3 regions of the Oceanobacillus sp. FSL W7-1309 genome follow, and region 3 is predicted to be linked to each of the others. Evidence: riboswitches for the same ligand, from Rfam matches in the RefSeq annotation. Region 3 holds a riboswitch; each other region holds the start of a gene.
The links. A riboswitch is a leader RNA that binds a small molecule or an ion and turns the genes downstream of it on or off. The one in region 3 is predicted to bind S-adenosylmethionine.
Positions count from the first base shown of each region.

Region 1 (6,238 bases), on a different contig from region 3:
GCGATTTTGATTATGCTTGCTATCTACTTCATTATTATGATTGAAACAACTGGAACGTGGTTCACAGTAGGTAATGTTACGGAAGAAAAGCTGGATGATAAACGATTAAACGGCGGAGCTTTTGGTGAAGGGCTAGGCTGCTTTGCTGGATCTTTCTTCGGTGGCACACCAGTTACAGGCTATTCCACGAATGCAGGAATTATTGCTATCACTGGTGTGAAAAGTAGGAAACCGATAATTGCAGGTGGTGTCTTTCTTCTCATGTTTGGAATGTTGCCAAAGCTTATGACCGTAATTGCTAGTATCCCGCCAGTAGTCATCAGCAGTGTGTTTGCAATTATTTGTGTTGTAATCATGATGAATGGTTTTAAAGTGGTAAAGCAAGCGCCATTTACAGAACGGAATATGCTTGTGATCGGTATTCCAATTATGCTCGCACTATTTGCGGTGCTTATGCCGGCAGATATTTTATATGGCCTTCCAAGTATCGTAACTTATTTTGTTTCATCTGGAATTGCTATTGGAGCAATTGCAGCATTAATACTTAATTTAGTACTTCCGGAGAAGAAAGAAGATACTGGATTAGCACCAAAACTAAACGTTAATTAGATATAGAAGATTTTTCAAAAAAGAGCAACTTGCACTCCAAAGTACAAGGACTTCTAATAAAGCAAAATAACGCTTTTAAGAATTCCTGACGAATGCTAAGTTTTCTAAATAAAAGGGGAGTTTATCGTTATGCAACAAGATAGATTATGGAACCAGTGGCACCCGGTTTATAAAGCGGATGAATTAAAAGAAGATCCACAGCAGGTATTTGTTTTGGGTGAGCGGATCGTGATTTTTCGTAATGAGAAGGGCGTACATGCATTTAAAGATTTATGTATCCACCGCGGAGCGGCACTTTCGCTTGGAAAGGTAAAGAATGGAAACCTTGTTTGCGCCTACCATGCTTGGGAATACAATGATACTGGCGAATGTGTGAAAATACCGGCATTGCCATGTGAAAGACCTATTCCGAAGAAAGCGAGAGCAACGGTTTACCATGCGCAGGAATCTTTCGGTTTGATTTGGGTTAATTTGGGTGATGACCCAGATCCAATGATTGCTTATCCGGAATATGATAAAGCGGGATATCGTACTGCTATTTGCGGTCCATATGATGTAAAAGCAAATGCACCAAGAATTATTGAAAATTTCCTGGATGTGTCGCATCTTATGTTTGTGCATGAAGGTATGCTTGGAGATGAAGACCATGCTGAGATTGTTGATTACGATGTGAATTTTATCGATAATCGTTTTATTACAAGTAAGATACCTGTGTATCAACCGAATCCAGATGGACGTTCAAAAGGCGGCTACGCAGATTACGTTTATGAAATTCTTAATCCAACGACAGCACGCTTTACAAAAACAACGGAGGGTTCAGACGAAGCATTGACGATACTCGCAACTGTAAACCAAGAAGATAACGAACAAACGAAGGTGTTTATGCTATTAACGAGAAATTATGATCTTGAACAGTCTGATGATTCGTTTATTGAATTCCAGGATACGATTTTCTATCAAGATTTAGATATTGTGGAGAGTCAAAAACCAGAACTGCTTCCTTTAGACTTGCAAATAGAAATGCACCTTAAATCAGACGCGTTGACCATTGCATATCGCAGATGGTTGGATGAACTAGGAGTGGAAACTGGAACATTAGCGATTGATGAATCGAAACGAAGTAAACGGAAGAAAGTATTGAACTAGAGACTATAGCCTCGAAAAAATAAAATGTCTTGCAGAAATGACAATCTGTAAGGCGTTTTTTATTGTATATGGAGTTCTATGTAGATCTTATTGTAAATTAAATGAAACAAATAAAGCAATGTGCTACTACGATGACCAAGTAGGTACATTGCTTTATTCTTATCGTACTTTCTCTAAAACCTTTTCTTCTTTTAATTCTAATGATTGAATAAATCGTCCAATTCGTTTCATTGCAGTCTCGAGCTGTTCAATTGAAGCTGCATAGGAACATCGAATATAGCCTTCTCCAGATGCTCCGAAGGCATTCCCTGGTACAACGGCAACCTTTTCTTCTTGCAGAAGACGAGCGGCAAATTCTTCGGATGTGAGTCCTGTTTTCTGAATAGAAGGGAAAACATAGAATGCCCCGCCTGGTGTATGACAATCCAATCCTATCGTGCGTAGCGATTGGACCATGAAATTTCTTCGTCTCCAGTAATTTTGCCTCATTTTTTCAACTTGATCCGCACTATTACGTAAGGCCTCGAGTGCTCCAAGCTGAAGCATCGTTGGTGCACACATTGTGGTGAATTGGTAAATTTTCACCATTACTTGTATAAATTCACGGGGTGCAGCGAGAAAACCTAAACGCCAGCCAGTCATTGCAAATCCCTTTGAAAATCCATTAACGACGATCGTACGATCATACATGCCAGGAATTGCAGCAAAGCTAGTGAATTCCTCATCATATGACAACTCTGCATAAATCTCATCGGTAACGACAAGCAGGTCATGTTTTTCCACAACCTGGGCAATTTCTGTTAGCTCTGCTCTATTTAAACAGGAGCCTGTTGGGTTACTAGGGGAGCATAATAAAATTGCTTTTGTTCGATCTGTTATGGCTGCCTCCAGCTGCTCTGGCGTTACTTTAAAGTCGTTGTCTGCATATGTTGCAATGCGGACTGGAATCCCACCAGCCAATGTTACAAGCGCTGTATAAGAAACAAAGGCAGGCTCGATAATAAGTACCTCATCTCCTGGATTCAAAATCGCTCGGAATGCTAAATCCAAGGACTGACTTGCGCCTACGGTGACGATGACCTGGTCCTCTGGTTGATAGCTAAGTTTAAAATTTCTTTTCAAATAATTAGATATTTCTTGACGCAATTCTAATAACCCGGCATTTGCTGTATACGATGTGTGACCGTCTTTTAGTGCTTCAATTGTTGCCTCGCGAATATTCCACGGTGTAACAAAGTCTGGTTCTCCAACACCAAGTGAAATGACATCCTCCATACTTGCTGCTAAGTCAAAGAATTTTCGTATTCCAGATGGTTCTAATCCTTTTGCTGTAGTTGATAAGTAGTTTTGAAAGTCTATACTCATGGGGTAATCACCATTCTCCGATCTTTATCATCATTTCCTTCAATAATTACGCCATCATGCTTGTATTTCTTTAGCATAAAGTGGCTTGTAGTGGATACGACATTTTCAATTGTAGCTAATTTATTGGATACAAAAGCTGCAATTTCATTCATTGTTTTACCTTCAACGGTTACAGATAAATCATAGGTACCTGACATAAGGTACAGTGATTGAACCTCTGGGTAGCGGTAAATCTGTTCAGCTACCTCATTAAAGCCAACACCACGTTCTGGTGTTACTTTAACATCAATCATTGCTACAATTGTTTCTTTTCCCTCTATTTTATTCCAATCAATAAGTGTTGGGTAGCTAACAATAATTTTTTCATCTTCTAGTTTTCGGATGGTCATTTGTGCTTGTTCTTCACTTATTCCAAGCTGCAATGCAATGGATTCTGTTGATACATTATGGTTTTCTTCAAGTATCGATAAAATATTTAATTCCTCTTTTGTTAGTTTCATTCCAATCCGCCTTCCATTGCTGTTAATTTGTAACATTAATTAAACGAAGCAATGATGAAATTATATCATTTTTGGACTGTAATCAAAACTAAAATTTAAGGTTTTTTGATTCTATATAGAAAAACGCGTACTTCCAAATCCCTCTATCAGTTTAGAATTATTCGTACTATAATTATTCTAATCTGTAGGTTATAAAATGATGTGATTTATAGGTTCCGTCAGTAATATGGAAACGCCTGTTTAATAGGATATAGAGTTCTAAGCCTTGAAAAAAAGCGATAATCCCTCTATCTAAGAGATTATCGCTCCTTTTGTTAATCTTCTTCTAGGATTTGATCAAATGCCTCGGATACTTTATCGAACTCTTCATCACTTTCAATTGCAGATAATTCACCATCATCATCGATTTTGAGAAAGAAGATATCAATGTCCTCATCACTATCCTCTTGCAAATCTTCTAAAAAGCTGACTGCGACGTAATCTATATTTTCCAATGTAACCTTGGCAAGTACTTCTACTTCCTGATCAACATCTGTTTCATCACTAATTGTAAAAACTTCACCAACTTCAATTTTATCCATACATTACCCTCCGTTTCCTCATCTAGAATGAATTTGTAATAGCTTTCTTAAGTTTTACTTCATGTATGGAAATAATGCAAATTTAAGCAACGATCTTCTCGAAAGGTAGTAAAGAACGGATGGATGAATCATATATGATCGGAAAGTAATGTTAGAAATCTCCGCTTTCGCTATACAAGGTGAGGGTGAGATATAGAGAGTTGACTTTGTTACATGGTAGTGATGCGGTATTAAATGAAACCCCGCCTGCGAGTGATTGAAAATCTTTATGCAATTTGTTTTCACGGTGGACGAGTGAGTTTATCAATCCTTCATGGCAAAAATACAGCTTGCTTGGCCAGCAGCTAGATTTTCTCCTACCATGGAGATAAGGTGCGGAGAATGTTACCGAATAAGTTGGCTTTTTTAATGGGTCTGTTCAATGGAATCCTGTCTCAATGGTCTATTAAATTAATATACAAGCATTCACATCGGAATTTATGGTGAATTTGTTATTTGCTCTTGACAGGCGATTCCATGAGTGCTAATATTTAAAATATTAGAATTGGATTGACTTTATCGAAGGATGTAGGTGAGTCCTTTGAGTTTAATACGTACAACACATTGCAACTATTCTTCTTAAAAACTAAATCATTTATTTTCTTATCCAGAGAGGTGGAGGGACTGGCCCTTTGAAACCTCGGCAACAGACTATTCAGTACTGTGCCAATTCCAGCAAGCCTATGTGCTTGGCAGATAAGAAGAGCCATGTTTATACATGACAAAACCTCTTCTTATTTGCGTAGAAGAGGTTTTTTAATTTTTCTATTGTATAATCATTCCGTTAAAGGGGGAGATCCTGTGGCAAGTGTGGATGACAAGAAAATTACAGACATCATATCTGAATTAAAAAAACTTAAATTTGGATCTTTAATCATAACCGTTCATGATGATGAAGTTACACAAATTGAAACGACCGAGAAAAAACGTTACCAAGCACAAGAAAAAAAACAACGAACTAAATAAGGAATGCCGATTAGACAACTAAAGGCAGCCTTCTATTCCGACCGGAATGGAAAGCTGCCTTTTGCAATTAAATAGGTGTAAAAAAATTGGAGGAAAATGAATGACATATAAACTAGGAATTCTTGATCAAAGTCCAGTTTTCAAAGGAAAGACAGCTGCTGATGCACTTCAACACACCATTCAATTGGCGATAAAAGCGGAAGAATGGGGTTACGCTCGCTTCTGGGTGTCTGAGCATCACCATATGGAACAGGTAGCTGGTTCATCACCCGAAGTATTAATGTCACACTTGTTAGCACGAACAAATTCAATAAAAATAGGATCGGGGGGAGTTATGTTACAACATTATAGTCCGTATAAGGTTGCAGAGAATTTTCATGTCTTAGCGACGCTTGCCCCTGGAAGGGTAGATCTGGGTATTGGGAAAGCACCTGGTGGATTTCCATTATCAACGAGAGCATTACAAAATGGAAAAAGAAATGATGGAAAAGATTTTAATGAGCGTTTAAATTTTTTGAAAAGATTAGTAGACGATTCCGTTGAGCATGATCACCCACTGTCAGGCATCCAAGCTTTACCAAGGCCAGATAAGAAACCTGAAATTTATTTGCTCGGCGGAAGTGCAAATAGTGCTAAGATCGCCGCGGATTTAAGGATTAATTTTGTTTTTGCAAAATTTTTAAATAGCGATGAAAAGAAGCTTAAAGAAGCTGCTCAAACTTTTAAACGGAATTTTAATGAAGGGGAATTTATTGTAGCTTTGGCCGCACTTGCAGCACCAACCCAAGAAGAAGCAGAAAAGTTAGTAGAAGATCATAAATTATTCACACTTCACCTTCATGATGGGCGGACATTAACCGTCCAATCGAAAGAGCAAGTACAGGCATTTAAAAAACAAGCAGGAGGACCATTTGAAATAGAAGAAAAAGCAGCGGATATAATTGCTGGAACGCAAGAATATGTAAGCGAAGAATTAACAAGGCTTCATCATGCATACCAGGTAGATGAATTTATTTTGCATACGCCAATTCG
Region 1 is NZ_JBBOBX010000002.1:1,225,753-1,231,990, reverse strand. Features, by position in the region: gene NST46_RS18730 (solute carrier family 23 protein) at 1-609, shown strand, start outside; gene NST46_RS18725 (aromatic ring-hydroxylating dioxygenase subunit alpha) at 739-1,755, shown strand; gene NST46_RS18720 (aminotransferase) at 1,915-3,120, opposite strand; gene NST46_RS18715 (Lrp/AsnC family transcriptional regulator) at 3,117-3,620, opposite strand; gene NST46_RS18710 (DUF1292 domain-containing protein) at 3,935-4,201, opposite strand; SAM riboswitch class I at 4,841-4,943, shown strand; gene NST46_RS18705 (DUF2292 domain-containing protein) at 5,042-5,206, shown strand; gene NST46_RS18700 (LLM class flavin-dependent oxidoreductase) at 5,307-6,238, shown strand, end outside.
Region 1: it holds a riboswitch for S-adenosylmethionine, as region 3 does, so the genes downstream of both, NST46_RS18705 (DUF2292 domain-containing protein) here and NST46_RS04830 (iron-containing alcohol dehydrogenase family protein) in region 3, are expected to answer to the same signal.

Region 2 (6,238 bases), on a different contig from region 3:
TAAATGGGATTGCAGCCCGATTAAATTACGATCGCGGCAAGTTAAGTGAACGAGAGGTCTTAGCCCAACCTCTTGTTTTATTTTTTCGGCGATCGCAATATTGCTAATTCTTGGTGATGCTAACGAGTTGTCAGCTAATGTAATTGCATCGACACCAGCCTTCTTTAATGCCTTCACTCCTTCCATATATGCGTCTGTTTGCAGATGCTTCGGAGCATCTAGCTCAACGATGATGGAATGTCTTTTCTTTACGATATCGACTAAAGGGGTCTCTTTAGTCGTCTGATTACGTGTTACTTCAATAGGGGAAGGCTTTCTAATAATCTTCTTTTCCGTTAATGGCTTTAAATTACGAACTCCTTGCGCTAATCCTTTGATATGCTCAGGGGTTGTTCCGCAGCAACCGCCAAGCAAGCGAACACCTTCATTGCGAAAATCTTCGGCGCATCGAGTGAAATAGTCAGGTTTATTTTCGTAAACGAGCTTGCCCTCGTGATAAGCTGGCAGACTAGCGTTTGGGTAAGCCGCTAAGAATGTCTTATCTGACAATGGAACATCTTTTAATGATTGCAGCATATGAAATGGACCTAAGTGACAGTTGACGCCAACAATACTACTACCCGTATCTTCTAGCCGTTGTAAAGCATCCTTTAGCTGGATACCATTTTCAAGAATACCTGGTACGTGCATGGAGACATTTGTGATAATCGGTATTGTTGTTTCTTCTCGGGCAATTTCTAATACGGTTAATAGCTCATCAAGATTGTAATAGGTTTCTAAAATAAGGCCATCTACACCTTCTAACAGTAAGCAATATAGCTGTTCTCGAAAGCTTCGTTTGATTTCTTCTTTTGTATCATTTAATGCTTGTGCGCCATGTATCCCTCCGATAGTTCCGAGAACAAAAGTGTCTTTTTTAGCAGCCTTTCTAGCAAGTTCCACTGCTTTGGTATTGATTTTTTTAACTTGATCTTCTAAGCCATAACGAGCAAGCTTAATGTAATTTGCTCCGTACGTATTGGTTTGGATTAAATCGGATCCCGCCTCAATATATGATCGATGAATACGGGTAATTTGTTCCTCATGTGTTAAATTCAATTCTTCAAAGCAACGGTCAACGCCGTATGAATACAGCAACGTTCCCATTGCACCGTCACCAATAAGGATCCTTTCTTCAAGAGCACTTAATAAACTCATTTTTCTGTCCTCCTTTATCGTTAAAAGTAGCAATTACCTCATTTCATTTTCTTCACTACCTTTTAATTCACTCCTTTGAAGCTGTCATTAGTGGGAAATTGTATTCGTGGTGATAAGAAAAGGTGGGAAAACATAAAAAGACCCCTTCCGAAAAGAAGAGGTCATGTATGTATTATTCACTTTACTCTTCTTATCTACCAAGCATTAATGCTTGTTGGAATTAGCACAGTACTTAAAAAAGCCTGTTGCCGAGGTATCGTAGGGCCAAATCCCTCCACCTCTCTGGATAAGAAAATAACGAATATTCAGTTGTTAAGTCCATTTTGCATAAATTTTATAGTTTTGTCAATTGAATTGTTTTATTAAATACATTTTTGTTATTATTAAAACAAATTTGTGGTGTTGCTAAGATATGTGCATTTTAGGATACAATATAAAATAATATGAATGAGAGGTTCATTCATTAAATGTGTTTTATTCAGATTTTATGACATTTATTTTGTTTTATATCCAAGTAAAAAGGGGGGGTTATCTATGCAAATGAGAATGGAATTAACATATCGTACAAAAAAGGGATTAGAGACGATGCTTAGCTCAGATATGATGCAAGCTGGACAAGCCGTCATCATTGCTGAAGACATGGAGAAAACTGGAAGAATCAAGCAATTAACATTTATTGATAGCAATGATAGAAGCTGGACCTATAAGCAATTAAAGAAATACATGGAAGAAATTAAAACGGAACCGCATGATATAACTGTCTATTTTGATGGTGGATTTGACTTGAAGACAGATAAAGCAGGTCTTGGCTGTGTCATTTACTATGAGCAAAATGAAAAGGCCTATCGGATAAGAAAAAATGCTTTAGTGGAAGACCTTATAAATAATAATGAAGCAGAATATGCGGCGCTTCATTTAGGATTAACTGAATTAGAGCTATTAGGTGTGCACCACTTACCAGTAACATTTGTTGGAGATTCAAAGGTTGTCATTCATCAGTTGGATGGGGAATGGCCATGCTATGAAAAGGAGCTAGCAGCATGGATTAATCGGATTGAACAAAAGTTAGAACAGCTTGGAATTGCCCCAACTTATAAAGATGTGTCCCGGAAAATGAACCGTGAGGCTGATCAATTAGCAACACAGGCCCTACAAGAGATTGAAATTATGAGTCATCGTGAGCGCTGATAGATAATCAATCATACAGACAAATTAGCTAATCCGGTAGTTTAGAAAACCTTTCCATCTAACTTCAAATGAGTTGTTTTTCGTAATACATTATATTATCATTTAACTGTTGTTTAATTTAAAAAATAATAGTTGTGCACTATTACACGAAACAGTACAGTATAAAATTTTGGTAGTTGTAAAGGAGCAGGGCATTGAATATAGGGATTGATAAGATAGGTTTTTATACACCGCATTTATATGTAGATATGAACAAATTAGCTGTTGCAAGAGACATAGAGCCGGAAAAGTTCACCGTTGGAATTGGACAGGAAAAAATGGCGATTCCGCCAATTACACAAGACCCGGTTACATTGGCTGCGAACGCTGCACTTGGGATTTTAAACGAGGCAGATAAAGAGAAAATTGATTTTGTTATTTTTGGTACCGAATCAGGTATTGATAACTCGAAGTCTGCAGGGGTCTATGTACATAATTTACTTGGGTTAAATCCCCATGCACGTACTGTTGAAATGAAGCAGGCATGCTACGGTGCAACTGCTGGAATTCAATTGGCAAAAGGGCATATTGCATTAAATCCGGAAAGCAAGGTATTGGTAATAGGTTCTGATATCGCGAGGTACGGTCTAAATACCCCCGGTGAATCCACACAAGGTGCAGGTGCAGTTGCGATGGTGATTAGTGCAAATCCAAGAATCATGGTCCTTGAAGAGCATAGTGCTTATTTCACAAATGACATTATGGATTTCTGGAGACCGATTTACTCTGACAAAGCGTTTGTTGATGGAAAGTTTTCCAATGAGCAATACATATACTTCTTTTCGAAGGTTTGGGAGCAGTATAAAGAAAAGTCAGGTCTTGAATTGAAAGATTTTGAGGCAATTTGTTACCACTTGCCATATACAAAGATGGGATTAAAGGCGTTACGTACGATTTTAGATGAAGGTACAGAGGAAGACAACGAAAGATTGGTTGCGAATTATCAAGTAAGTACGCAATATAATCGAAACGTTGGAAACATCTACACGGGATCTTTATACTTAAGCTTGTTATCGCTTCTTGAACTTAACGAGGGATTAGAAGCCGGATCAAGGGTTGGTTTATACAGCTATGGTTCAGGCGCTGTTGGAGAATTTTTTACTGGGATTCTACAGTCCGATTATCGTGAGCATCTTCACATCAATGATCATAAACATTTATTTGATTCAAGAATGGAAGTAACTGTTCCCGAATATGAAAAACTATTTGAGGAGACCCTACCAGTTGATGGTTCGACATTAGAGCTTGATATTACAAAGGATACTGCTGCAATTTGCCTAAGTGGAGTAGAAGATAATAAGCGTTTGTATGTAAGGAAGTAGGAATTCAGTATACTAGAAACATCTAGATTATATACAAACACGTTATCATAAAAAATTGAAATTAGCTTAATTTTATGTTAGAATATTCTAATAGTACATTTTGAGATAATATTCACTTCTTCCTAGGGAAATATACTAGTGAAACAAATTTATAGCAGATGAGGCTGTCTTGGAAGGTCGCGATTTTGCGATTTCTCAGACGGTCTTTTTTAATGCAAATACTGCATTCTTTTATGGGTTTTGGAATACATTTAGCATTAATGTGCTAATACCCCGCAGCAAAGCGTTTCACATTACAGAGGGAGATTTCTAGTTAATATGCACTATCATTATTAAATTGGTTGAAAATTATGTTGGCAGATAGAAAAATATAAAATTTTCAATCTGCATAAGTGCAATTAAGGCATTGGCTTAAAGGCTTGCACTCCAATGTATAGAGGCTTCTAAGAAAGCAAAGAACACTTTCTTAAGAATTCCTTTAACAAATGCCAAGTTTTCTAATGACTGAAATTTAGCGTGAAGGAGAAATGAGCAAAATTGAGTGTTGAAAAAAATAAGTACCAGGACCAGTCGCTGTTTAACCTTACATGGCCACTGTTTATTGAAATATCTCTTCATATGAGCGTGGGTATTATTGCTACATTAATCTTGAGTGGATACTCTGATAATGCTGTTGCGGGTGTTGGTGTTGCAAACCAGATAATGAACATATTTATTTTGGTATTTAACGTAACAGCGATTGGAGCAACCATTCTAATCGGTCAGAATTTAGGTGCTAACCAGATTAAAGAGGCTCGTACCATTGCAAGATCCGCTTTCGGACTTAACTTTTGGATTGGTATTGGTATGACGATTATTGTTGCTATATTTGGAGGGATCTTTCTAAACTTTTATGGGCTAAGTGGGGAAGTCTATGGTTACGCGCATACTTATTTAGTTGTTACTGGCTTATCTCTTTGTCTTGAAGCAGTCGCTTTGGCTTTAAGTGCAGTTTTACGCAGTTATGGACATACGAGAGAGACAATGTTTGTAACGATCGTGATGAATGTGATTAGCATCATCGGTTTCCTCATAGCGATTAATGGTTTGTTTGGAATTCCGGTGACAGGAGTTGTTGGAGTCTCCATTTCAATAATTGTTGCAAGGTTATTTTTAGTATTTGCGCTATTATTTTTCGTTTATAAACGCCTTGCGATTCGATACAGAATCAATGATATTTTAAAGATCGACAAGACGAACACAAAAAATTTAATGGGTATTGGAATTCCGTCTGCGGGAGAACAGTTATCTTATCAACTGTCGCAAGTCGTGATAACGAGCTTTGTAGCAATAGTTGGGGATGCAGCTTTAGCAGCTAGGGTGTATATTTTAAATATTTCAATGTTCTGTTTCATGTTTACCATGGCAATTTCACAAGGGACACAAATATTAGTTGCTCGTTATATAGGGGCAAAACAGTATAAAAGAACATTAAAGCGAGGGTTAAAAACACTTCGGATTGCCTTTTTCGTTTCAGTAGTTATTTCCTTTATTATTGCATTTACTGGGGAAAGCCTTCTTGGGTTATTTACAGAGGATCCAATGATTATTGCTGTTGCACTTCCAGTATTATGGGCAATCGTATTTATAGAACCAGGTCGTGCGGTGAATATGGTCTTGATGGGTTCATTAAAATCAGTAGGGGATGTCCGGTTCCCTGTAATTATAGGGATCATTTCTATGTGGGGACTTGCGGTAGTGCTAAGTTATGTGTTTGGGATTTCTCTTGGACTAGGACTTTTGGGAGTCTGGCTAGCTCAAGGTGTAGATGAATGGGTACGTGGAATATTTGCCTTTAGACGTTGGAAATCACAGCCTTGGCTAAGGAAGAAAGTGAGGAAAGATCCTGCCTAAGTATTTTGAAGTAAAAAGGCCGCTGCTGTTGAAAGCATCGGCCTTTTTTATATTTATCACGTATTAACGGGCTGTAATTCCCCACCTCTAAGCAGAAGAGAACCAAAACATGATAGGTTGGGGGATAGTCCTGTTAATATTATGTTCAAGGACCTGTGGATTTTCTATACAGTCCTAACATTCAGTAGGGAGGAAGAGAATCCCCACTGAATGAAGTTTCACTCTATATTTTCAATGCAGCACGTTTCGTTAACAGACGAATAAGTATAATTGTTATAAGTATTGTAACGAATACGATCGGCCATGCCAAGCCATTTGGAACAATATCTAATGCTGAGAAGTTTTCGAATAGCGGTATATCTAGCACTAATCGTATCATGGAGTCCTTAACTGCGATGATTGCAATTGCCACAGCAATAAATAATATACCGAAAAGAACGTTTATGCGATAAAATGCAGCACTAATCAGCCAGCCAACAAGATAAAATACGAATAGATGTAGGCTGAATAAGCCAAGTGATAGAAAAATATTAGATTCCGGACTAATAAATGGTGTTAGTAGGAACGATAAAAGAACCTCACCAATAATATTACCGTCA
Region 2 is NZ_JBBOBX010000002.1:1,175,782-1,182,019, reverse strand. Features, by position in the region: gene NST46_RS18525 (bifunctional homocysteine S-methyltransferase/methylenetetrahydrofolate reductase) at 1-1,197, opposite strand, end outside; SAM riboswitch class I at 1,385-1,490, opposite strand; gene NST46_RS18520 (reverse transcriptase-like protein) at 1,732-2,385, shown strand; gene NST46_RS18515 (hydroxymethylglutaryl-CoA synthase) at 2,580-3,746, shown strand; gene NST46_RS18510 (MATE family efflux transporter) at 4,284-5,639, shown strand; gene NST46_RS18505 (hypothetical protein) at 5,863-6,238, opposite strand, start outside.
Region 2: it holds a riboswitch for S-adenosylmethionine, as region 3 does, so the genes downstream of both, NST46_RS18525 (bifunctional homocysteine S-methyltransferase/methylenetetrahydrofolate reductase) here and NST46_RS04830 (iron-containing alcohol dehydrogenase family protein) in region 3, are expected to answer to the same signal.

Region 3 (6,238 bases):
GCATCCAAGTAATACGAGTGCTAAGAAAACAACGAACAACACATATCGTATTTTCTTCATTCGCTATACCCCTTTTGATTTAGGATCTTAAATAAATACTATTTTTTAAGATAGTACTGCTGATTCATTAACAATATTTTGCGGTATGCCACCAGTTAAAATTTCGTAAGCGGTTTCACAAACACGCATATGGAGCCGTTCCTTTGCTTCTACACTATTAAATGCTGCGTGCGGTGTAATTACTACATTATCAAGCTTTAAAATCTCATCCTCTAATTTTACTGGTTCTTTTTCAAGTACATCCAGACAAGCTCCTCTTATAGAACCATTTTTTATCGCCTCTACCAATGCATCTTGATCAACAATAGGTCCTCTTGCTGTATTTAAAATAACAGCAGTGTTTTTCATTCTTTCCAACCTTTCCTGATTGATCAAATGGAATGTGCCATCGTTCAGTGGAACATGGATCGATACATAGTCAGCCTGCTCAATAAGTCCATCTAATTCAATTTTTTCGATGCCGAATTTCTTAACTACGTCATCTGGAATAAATGGATCATACGTGACAATATTCATACCAAAAGCTTTAGCAAATTTAGCTGTCTCCTGAGCAATATTCCCAAAACCGACTAAGCCAAGGGTTAATGATGAGAGGCGCTTCGAATTAAATCCTTCATTCGGATTCCATTTTCCTTCTCGAACTGATCTATCTAATAAACCAATTCTTCTTTCAAAATGTAAAAGCATCGCGATTGTATGTGTTGCAACTTCTGGAATAGAATAATCCGGAATGTTGCAAACAGGAATACCTTTATTAGAAGCGGCTTTGACATCGATGTTATCAAAACCAATTCCATATCTAACAAGTACTTTACAGTTTGTTAACTCATTAATAACCCTTTCTGTTATTGGAGCATAAACGCTTAATACGGCGTCTGCATCCTTGCATTTTTCAATAACACTTTCTTCTGTCAAGCAATCTTCAATTCGGAACTCAACGTCTCTTTCTTTAAAAAACTGCTCTTCAATTCGATAATGATCTCCCTCCAGGGAGTTTCCATCCGCTAAAATAACTAACATGATACCACCTAACCTTCCTAATTTTACGTATCTACTAGATTTTCATTTCCTACTATTTCGCCTTTGCTAATTCCTGTGCTACTCCAATAATCCAATCTTCCTGTCCACCAACTGCTTCCATTTCAGCAAGTTTGGTTAAAATATCACGCGCATCTACGCCATACTCTTTTCCAGCTCTTTCTGCAAATAAGAGAAAGCTAGAATAGACACCTGTATACCCAAGGGTTAAGCTTAATCGATCAATTTGAACTGGTCTCTTCATCATGGGTTTCATTACATTTTCAGCTGCATCCATTGCCTTATATAAATCTACATGGTGCGGAATATCTAACTTATTCATAACGGCTACAAGCTGCTCTAGAGAAGCATTACCGGCTCCAGCCCCCATTCCTGCTAAACTAGCATCAATGCGGTCTGCACCTTCCTCTATCGCAACAATAGAATTGGCTACGCCCAAAGAAAGATTGTTATGTGCATGAAATCCAACTTGTGTATTAAGGTTTTCTTTGAACAAGGCCACCCTTCTTCTCGTATCATCCATTGTTAAAGCCCCAGCAGAATCCACAACGTAAACGGTGCTTGCCCCATAGGACTCCATCTTTTTAGCTTCTTCTAATAACAATTCTGGAGCTGCACGATGAGACATCATCAAAAAACCTACCGTATCCATTCCTAAATCAATTCCTGCTTTTATATGCTGCTCAGAAACATCAGCTTCGGTACAATGTGTAGCAACGCGGACAACGGATGCCCCCCATTCACGTGCATGCTTTAAATGTTCAATAGTCCCTATGCCAGGAATAAGCAAAACACCAACTTTTGCATTTTTAGCGTACTTTACTGCTGTTGTAATAATGTCTTTTTCCGTTTCTTTCGAGAAGCCATACTGGATCGAACTTCCCCCGAGCCCATCACCATGTGTTGCCTCAATAATATCCACACCAGAATCATCTATTAATTTTGTTAACTCAGCAATTTGTTCTACCGAATATTGATGCGAAATCGCATGCATACCATCACGTAATGTAACATCATTGAATCGAATTGTTTTTTTGCTCATCACTGTGCCACTCCTTTCGAAACCATTGCAGCTGCAATGACCTCAGCCGTTTTAACAGCTGCGGAAGTAATAATATCTAAATTACCAGCGTATTTCGGAAGGTAGTCACCATTTCCCTCTACCTCAACAGAAACAGTTACAATATTATCCTTAATTACCGGATCTGCTTTAAAACGATATCCTTCCACATAGCTTTGCACGACTTTCAACATGTCATCTAATTTTTGTAAAATATTTTGATGTATCTCATCAGAGTATTCCGATATTTTTACGTGAATTGTATTCCGCATTAGAATTGGTGGTTCTGCAGGGTTCAAAATAATAAGTGCTTTCCCTTCTTTGGCACCACCAACTTCCTGTAGAGCCTTTGCAGTTGTTACTGTAAATTCATCAATATTTTGACGTGTTCCTGGTCCAGCACTTTTGCTAGAGATGGAAGCAACAATTTCTGCATACTCCACGTCGACCACGTCTGAAATTGCTTTGACCATTGGTACAGTTGCTTGTCCCCCACACGTAACCATATTAACGTTATCTAACGCTTCCACACTTTGCTCATCCAAGCTTACAGCAGGTACAATAAACGGTCCCACAGCAGCGGGGGTTAGATCAATTGCCTTTTTCCCTAATTTCTTTAATATCGGTGCATTATGTGTATGGGCCTTAGCAGAGGTTGCCTCAAATACAATATCTGCTAAGTCTGCTTGCTCCACAAAGCCATCAATCCCATTATAAATCGGAACAAGTCCATGCTCTTTCGCAAGTGCTAACCCTTTTGAATTCGGGTCAATTCCAATCATTGTTGTAGGTTCAAGCTTGTCACTGCGTAATAATTTATACATAAGATCTGTTCCTATATTTCCTGAGCCAATAATTGCACATTTGAGTTTTTGTTGAGTCATCCTATCTTTCCTCCTAAATTCAATTCCATAACTGCTTGACAATAATGATCCGAAGCGCTCTTCAAATGCCGGGCTAACAGTTCTTGAGCTTTCTCTACTTCCCCTATGGTTAGCGCATCAACCACGACAAGATGCTCTTCAATAATTTCCTGCTGTCTTGACTCAAGAATTGTAGACGTAACCTCGATTAACGTTTGTATCATGCCATTTAAGGAATGCCATAATTGAATAAGTGACTGATTACTTGTCATACCTACTAGTAACGCATGAAACTCCATGTCTGCATCAACATTCCTAATTTGACTATCGAAAGAATCCTGCATTTGCTGGATGTAGAGATAAAGTAGATGTTTATCTTTTTCTAGAGCTTCTGGAGATATTTGTGTTAGGGCATGCTTTTCTAATAAAATACGACTATCATATAAATTCCTAATATCCTCAATATCAAACTTCCCTACTACTGTCCTACCATTTGAAAGTCTCTTAACCAACCGCTCAGCTTCTAATTTTGAAAGAGCTTCACGTATAGGTCCCCTGCTCACATTTAATTCGCTTGATAATTGGGATTCCTTTAAGTGTTCACCTTCCTTATATCGATTTAACATAATTTCTTTACGCAAATAAGCAAGTACTTGTTCACTTACATGCATTTTCCCTATATTCATTACTACATGCAGGCCTCCTAACAAATAAATAAATTGAATATTCTGTAATGTAGACAGTTTACAATTATTAATTCATATTGTATTCGCTTACTTTTATTATGTCAATAATTATTTGAATATATTTTTTATTCTGCTCATTAGTTTATCCAATAAATTAAATCAAATATTACCTCCCCAAATCTACATTCACATCGATTGTAGTTTTGAAAAGAAGTACCATAAGCAAACGAGAAAAAGACGGAGGTGACAAAAATGGATTTTAACTAAGACAGTGTTGTTTGTCCAATTCGATTTTTCTTATCAACCATACGTTATATTAGGAGGAGATTTTAATGAAACTTTATTTAGACCCAGGTCATGGCGGAACAGATTCCGGTGCTACTGGAAATGGAATACAAGAAAAAGATGTTGTTCTTGATATCGCGTTGCGAATACGCGATCTGCTAATTGGAAACTACAGTAATGTTAGTGTTCAAATGAGTCGTACTGGAAACACAACAAAAAGTCTCGCCCAACGAACAAATGAAGCAAATGCATGGGGTGCTGATTATTTTCTATCTATTCATTGTAATGCATTTAACGGCTCTGCTGATGGCTATGAGGATTTCATTCATAGCAGCCTTTCAGATAGTTCACAGACTGCTAGATATCGAGACATTCTACATGCAGAAATAATTAAAGTTAACGGATTACGAAATCGTGGTAAAAAGAAAGCTAATTTCCATGTATTACGTGAGTCGTCCATGCCAGCAATGCTAACGGAAAATGGTTTTATCGACCATAGTGGAAATGCAGCTTTAATGAAACAGAACGCATGGAAGCAGCGAGTAGCAGAAGGGCATGTCAACGGACTAGCGAGAGCATTTAACCTGCAAGAAAAAAACGGAGGTCCTGGTACCGGCCAACTGTATAAGGTTATTGCTGGTTCCTTTAAATCAAAAGCAAATGCAGATGATCGTGTATCTTTCCTAAATTCTAAAGGCATTCAAGCTTTTGTAGAACAGGTTACGATTTCAGGTGAAACTTGGTATCGCGTTCAGGCTGGTGCATTTACAAACAGGACAAATGCAGAGAATCATTTACAGGTTGTCCGTAACACTGGAATCGATGCATTTATTATCATCCAGTAAATATATAACAGATTTAGTATGAATAAATGAAATCAATTGACTTTTCAACCAATAGATTATAAGATATATGAAATAACAAATTCATAAACACTCTTATGAAGAGCGGCGGAGGGACTGGCCCGATGAAGCCCGGCAACCATTCCAGTTAAATTCAACTGAGAATAGGTGCTAATTCCTGCAAAATACAATATGTATTTTGGAAAATAAGAGGATGGTTACTTGTCAAGTATATCCATGCCTCTCTTTTTTAGAGAGGCATTTTTATTTTCCCGAAATACGATAAGGAGACGCTCAGATGACAACAGCAATTGTGAAAGGCGCACCAGGACATTATCGAATCGGAGAAGGCATTTTAAAAGAGTTACGTGTACTTCTTTCAGAGTTAGGCGTGAAGAAAATACATATTCTTAGCGGCAGGAAGGCATGGAATGCTGCCTCTCCTTATATACCAGAGGAGCTTGATCGTTCAAACATCACGTTTGTGGAAGGACATTGTACGCTTGAGGCTGTCGAACAATTCGCAACTTCATTTCAACATGATGGGGTTGATGCAGTAATCGGTATTGGCGGGGGGACAGCACTCGATCTCACTAAAGCCTCAGCTGTAAAAGCCGGGATTAAATCCGTACTTATCCCAACAATCGCAGCTACCTGTGCAGCTTGGACACCATTAAGTGTATTTTATCAAGCTGATGGTACCCATTCACACTATACCGAGTTCCCAGTAGCAAATACACTCGTGCTGATTGAGCCAGCTATTATTGCTGGTGCGCCACCTGAATACTTGAAGGCCGGTATTGGTGACACACTCGCTAAATATTATGAAGCAGATGCTTTAGTTCGATCCTTTTACAAGGATAAGGATTTACCTGTTTGGCTTCAGATTTCTCAATTCTCCGCAGCTTTGTGCAGAGATATCTTACTAAAGGATGGAAAAGAAGCACTAGAATCGGTATCCAATAAAAAGGTATCGGATGCACTCATACGCGTTATTGAAACAATTATTATGACTGGTGGCATGGTCGGCGGATTCGGGGAAAAGGCCGGAAGAATTGCTGGTGCACATTCCGTCCATAATGGATTAACAGAGGCTAAAAGCATCAAGCAATTTTTACATGGAGAAATCGTGTCCTATGGTATCTTAGTTCAATTGGCTCTAGAAGAAAAGGATGAAGAGCTAAAAAGACTATTAGCAGTATATGATGATTGGGGGCTTCCAGCATCATTAAATCATTTATCCATTGACGCTCGAGACGAGGAACTATTGCAACGTATTATTAAGAAAACATTACTGCCTCAAGAATCGATTCATTTAATGGCGGAAGAAATTACAGAAGATACATTAATAAATGCCATTCTCAAAGTAGAGAGGCTAGCAGTTCCAACAACTAATTAATCAAC
Region 3 is NZ_JBBOBX010000001.1:1,066,539-1,072,776, forward strand. Features, by position in the region: gene NST46_RS04800 (TRAP transporter substrate-binding protein) at 1-60, opposite strand, end outside; gene NST46_RS04805 (C-terminal binding protein) at 106-1,080, opposite strand; gene dmpG (4-hydroxy-2-oxovalerate aldolase) at 1,133-2,140, opposite strand; gene NST46_RS04815 (acetaldehyde dehydrogenase (acetylating)) at 2,140-3,042, opposite strand; gene NST46_RS04820 (GntR family transcriptional regulator) at 3,039-3,707, opposite strand; gene NST46_RS04825 (N-acetylmuramoyl-L-alanine amidase) at 4,040-4,837, shown strand; SAM riboswitch class I at 4,928-5,047, shown strand; gene NST46_RS04830 (iron-containing alcohol dehydrogenase family protein) at 5,133-6,233, shown strand.